DNA from 2 places in the Vogesella amnigena genome. Region 2 is predicted to be linked to the other one. Evidence: predicted binding sites of a transcription regulator. Region 2 holds the regulator's gene; the other holds the start of a gene.
What was found. The regulator sigma-54, encoded in region 2, starts transcription at its own class of promoters, with help from an activator protein. The targets are predictions, from matches to a motif close to CTGGCACGCTTCATGCTT.
Positions count from the first base shown of each region.

Region 1: the regulator sigma-54 is predicted to act here: its motif matches at 748-765, upstream of ACFOKJ_RS07970 (nitrate/nitrite transporter).

Region 1 covers NZ_JBHRYH010000017.1:155,726-157,925, reverse strand. Annotated here, with positions in the region: gene ACFOKJ_RS07975 (CmpA/NrtA family ABC transporter substrate-binding protein) at 1-632, shown strand, start outside; gene ACFOKJ_RS07970 (nitrate/nitrite transporter) at 893-2,104, shown strand; gene ACFOKJ_RS07965 (protein kinase domain-containing protein) at 2,195-2,200, shown strand, end outside.
Region 2 covers NZ_JBHRYH010000023.1:26,400-28,599, forward strand. Annotated here, with positions in the region: gene lptB (LPS export ABC transporter ATP-binding protein) at 1-316, shown strand, start outside; gene ACFOKJ_RS11760 (RNA polymerase factor sigma-54) at 323-1,747, shown strand; gene hpf (ribosome hibernation-promoting factor, HPF/YfiA family) at 1,813-2,142, shown strand.

The DNA of each region.
Region 1 (2,200 bases), on a different contig from region 2:
CCGGACAGATGGATGGCTACTGCGCCGGCGAGCCGTGGCACAGCCTGGGCGCGGCCGAGGGCGTGGGCTTCACCATTGCCAGCAGCGGCGACATCTGGCCGGATCATCCGGAAAAGGTGCTGGGCTGCACCGCCGACTGGGCCGCGGCCAACCCTGACGCCGCCCGCGCGCTGATCGCCGCGCTGCTGGATGCCTCGCGCTTTGTCGATGATGTGCGCAACCGCGCCCAGGTGGCGCAGCTGCTGGCGGAGCGCGCAGGGCTGCCGCTGCCGGCCGGGGTGCTCAATGCCGGCCTGTCCGGCACTTGCGTGGCCGGTGGGCTGAAGTGCTTTGACGATGGGCGGGTGAACTATCCCTATCTGTCCGACGGCATGTGGTTTCTCACCCAGTACCGGCGCTGGGGCCTGCTGCGCGAGGAACCGGATTACCTGGGCATCGCCCGTCGCATCAACCAGCAGGCGCTGTACCAGCAGGGGGCGGAGCTGGCCGGGGTGGCGCTGCCGGCCAGCAGCATGCGCAGCAGCCGGCTGATCGACGGCGTGGTGTGGGACGGCCGCGACCCGGCCGGCTATGCCGCCGCATTTGCCGTGCAGGGCGGCATGGCCGCGGGCAACGTGGCGCTGACGCGCTAATGCGCTGAAACTACGCCATGCCTTGTTGCAGGGCATGGCTGCGGCACTTCGGTGCGGCGCTGCACCATTGGCAGCCCGCTACTGTCGCCAGCAGGGCGATTGCAGCCTGTTTCGGCAGGCACGGTGTTTGCTCAGTATCCCTTGCAGCTTTGGCAGCCAATGGCGGCCGCCGAAGCCGGACAAAGAGGTCCGTCGCGCAGCCAGCCGGCTGTGGGCGGACCTTTTTGCTTTTCAGGCGATGAAGGCAAGGGAGCAAAGACATGACCAAGGATTTCTGGAAGTCGGGGCATACCCCCACGCTGCTGATGGCGTTCCTGTATTTCGATTTCAGTTTCATGGTGTGGTACATCCTGGGGCCGCTGGCGATCCAGATCGCCGATGCGCTGCAGCTGTCGGCACAGCAGCGCGGCCTGATGGTGGCCACGCCGATTCTGGCCGGCGCCATCCTGCGCTTCGGCATGGGGCTGGTGGTGGACAAGCTGTCGGCCAAGACCGCGGGCATCGTGGGCCAGCTGGTGGTAATGGCGGCGCTGGGTACGGCCTGGATGTTCGGCATCCACAGCTTTGGCCAGGCCTTGCTGCTGGGGCTGTTCCTCGGCGTGGCCGGTGCCTCGTTCGCGGTGGCGCTGCCGCTGGCCTCGCAGTGGTACCCGCCACAGCACCAGGGTACCGCCATGGGCATTGCCGGCGCCGGTAACTCCGGCACCGTGCTGGCCGCGCTGCTGGCGCCAGGGTTGGCCGCAGCCTTTGGCTGGGAAAACGTGTTCGGCATGGCCATTCTGCCGCTGGGCGTGGTGTTCGTGCTGTTCTGCCTGTTCGCCAAAAACGCGCCGCAGCGCCCGGCCCCCAAGGCCATGGCCGACTACCTGCGCGTGCTGGGCGACAAGGATAGCTGGTGGTTCATGTTCTTCTACTGCGTGACCTTTGGCGGCTTTGCCGGCCTGGCCAGCGCCTTGCCCGGCTACTTCCACGACCAGTACGGCCTGAACGCGGTAACTGCCGGCTACTACACCGCCGCCTGCGTGTTCGCCGGCTCGATGATGCGCCCGCTGGGCGGCGCGCTGGCCGACCGCATCGGCGGTATCCGCACCCTGCTGGTGGTGTACACCGTGGCGGCGCTGCTGCTGGCGGTGGTGGGCATCAATGTGCCGCAGGTGCAGCTGGCACTGGCGCTGTTCGTGGGTGCCATGCTGGCGCTGGGCTGCGGTAACGGTGCGGTGTTCCAGCTGGTGCCGCAGCGCTTTCGCAAGGAAATCGGCGTGATGACCGGCCTGATCGGCATGGCCGGCGGCATTGGCGGCTTCCTGCTGGCAGCCGGCCTGGGCCTGGTCAAGCAGCACACCGGCAACTACCAGCTGGGGCTGTGGCTGTTCGCCAGTCTGGGCCTGGTGGCCTGGGTGGGCCTGTATGCGGTGAAACTGCGCTGGCGCACTACCTGGGGCGCTTCCAGCATTACCGCGGCGCGGGTGTGAGGGTAGGGAGTAGGAGGGTCTAAGCGCGCAGCGCCTGATCCCCACTCGCTACTCCCTGCTCCCGGTTACTCCCCAACCCCAAGGAGACATATGAAG
Region 2 (2,200 bases):
GCTGTCCGGTGGCGAGCGCCGCCGCGTGGAAATCGCCCGCGTGCTGGCTACCCGCCCGCGTTTCATCCTGCTGGATGAACCATTCGCTGGCGTGGACCCGATCGCGGTGATCGACATCCAGAAGATCATTTCCTTCCTCAAGGAACGCGGTATCGGCGTGCTGATTACCGACCACAACGTGCGCGAGACGCTGCGCATCTGCGACCGTGCCTACATCATCTCCGAGGGGCGCGTGCTGGCATCCGGCCTGCCCACCGAGCTGGTCAGCAACGAACAGGTGCGCCAGGTCTACCTGGGCGAGCACTTCCACTTGTAAAGCGGCATGAAACAGACACTGCAACTCAAAGTCAGCCAGCACCTGACCCTGACCCCGCAATTGCAGCAGTCGATCAAGCTGTTGCAAATGTCCACCCAGGATCTTTCCACCGAGCTGGAACGCTACCTGCTGGAAAACCCGCTGCTGGAACGCGCCGATAGCGATGGCCCGGCCGAGCACGAGCAGCAGGCAGCGGCGGCCAGCGACACTCCCGCCGACAGCAGCAGTAGCGAGGAAGCGCCGCGTGAACGCGAGCGCGAGGAAATGGACCTCAGCGACTGGGGCAGCGGCGGTGGCGGCAGCGGCAGCCGCGATGACGACGACGAATTCGACCCCATCCTCAACACCCCCTGTCGCCCCACCCTGCGCGAGCACCTGGCAGCTCAGATCGGCGAACGTCCGCTGAGCCGCCGCGACAGCGCGCTGCTCACCCTGCTGATCGACGAGCTGGACGAAGACGGCTACCTCACCACCCCGCTGGACGAGTTTGCCGCCAGCCTGCCGCTGGAACTGGACATCGATACCGACGAGCTGGAGTACCTGCGCAAGCTGCTGCTGCAGTTCGAGCCGGTAGGGCTGGGCAGCCGCGACCTGGCCGAATTCCTGCAGCTGCAGTTGGCCGCATTGCCGGCTACTGCCCCATCACGCGAGCTGGCGCTGACGCTGGTGCGCGAACACCTGGCCCTGCTGGGCAACCGTGACTACGTGCGGCTAAAGAAGCTGCTGGCCGTTGGCGAAGCCGAACTGCGCGCGGCCCACCAGCTGATAGCCACCCTGCGACCGCGGCCAACCAGTGGCTTCGACCAGGGCGATACCCACTACGTGGTGCCGGATATCCATGTGATTCGGCGCAACGGTCGCTGGATTGCCCAGCTCAACCGTGGTGCCTTGCCGAAACTGCAGGTAAATCAACTGTATGCCGGCATGCTGCAGCAGCGAGACAGCAGCCACAACCTGGGCGGGCAACTGCAGGAGGCGCGCTGGCTGGTAAAAAACATCCAGCAGCGGTTTGACACTATTCTGAAAGTGTCGGAAGCTATCGTTGACAGGCAACAGGCGTTCTTTGAACACGGCGAAGTGGCCATGCGCCCATTGATTCTGCGCGATATCGCGGATGAACTCGGGCTGCATGAGTCGACGATTTCCAGGGTAACCACCCAGAAGTATCTGCTGTGCAGTCGAGGCCTGTTCGAGCTCAAATACTTCTTCGGCAATGCGCTGGAAACCGATAGCGGTGGCGAATGTTCCGCCACGGCGATCAAGGCGCACATCCGCCAGATCATCGATGCTGAAGACAGCAAGAAACCGCTGTCCGACAGTGCCATCGCCGACCGTCTCACGGCACAGGGCATACAGGTTGCCAGGCGCACCGTAGCCAAGTATCGTGAAGCTATGCAGATACCGCCAGTTAACCTTCGCAAAGCACTTTAACAACGAGTGCGAAGAAACCCCGGTACGGCCAGCCCGACCGTGCCGTTCACAGAAGGAGTCAGGGTATGAACCTCAAAATTACCGGTCTACACCTCGAAGTTACCCCGTCCCTGCGCGAGTTCATCGAGAGCAAACTGGAACGCATCACCCGCCATGTCGATAACGTGATCGGCATCACCGTGACGCTGTCCGTGGATAAACTGGTACAAAAAGCGGAGGTCAATGTGCATCTGGCAGGCAAGGACATTCACGTGGAGGCAACCGATGCCGACATGTACGCCGCCATCGATGCCCTGATGGACAAACTGGACCGTCAGGTACTCAAGTTCAAGGAAAAACAGGGGGAACATCGTAGCGCAGCGCCGCAGGCCAATGCCGCCGACGCCGCCCTGTAAATCAGGATGACAGCAAGATGACAACGGGAGCCACAGGCTCCCGTTTTTGCTGGCCACA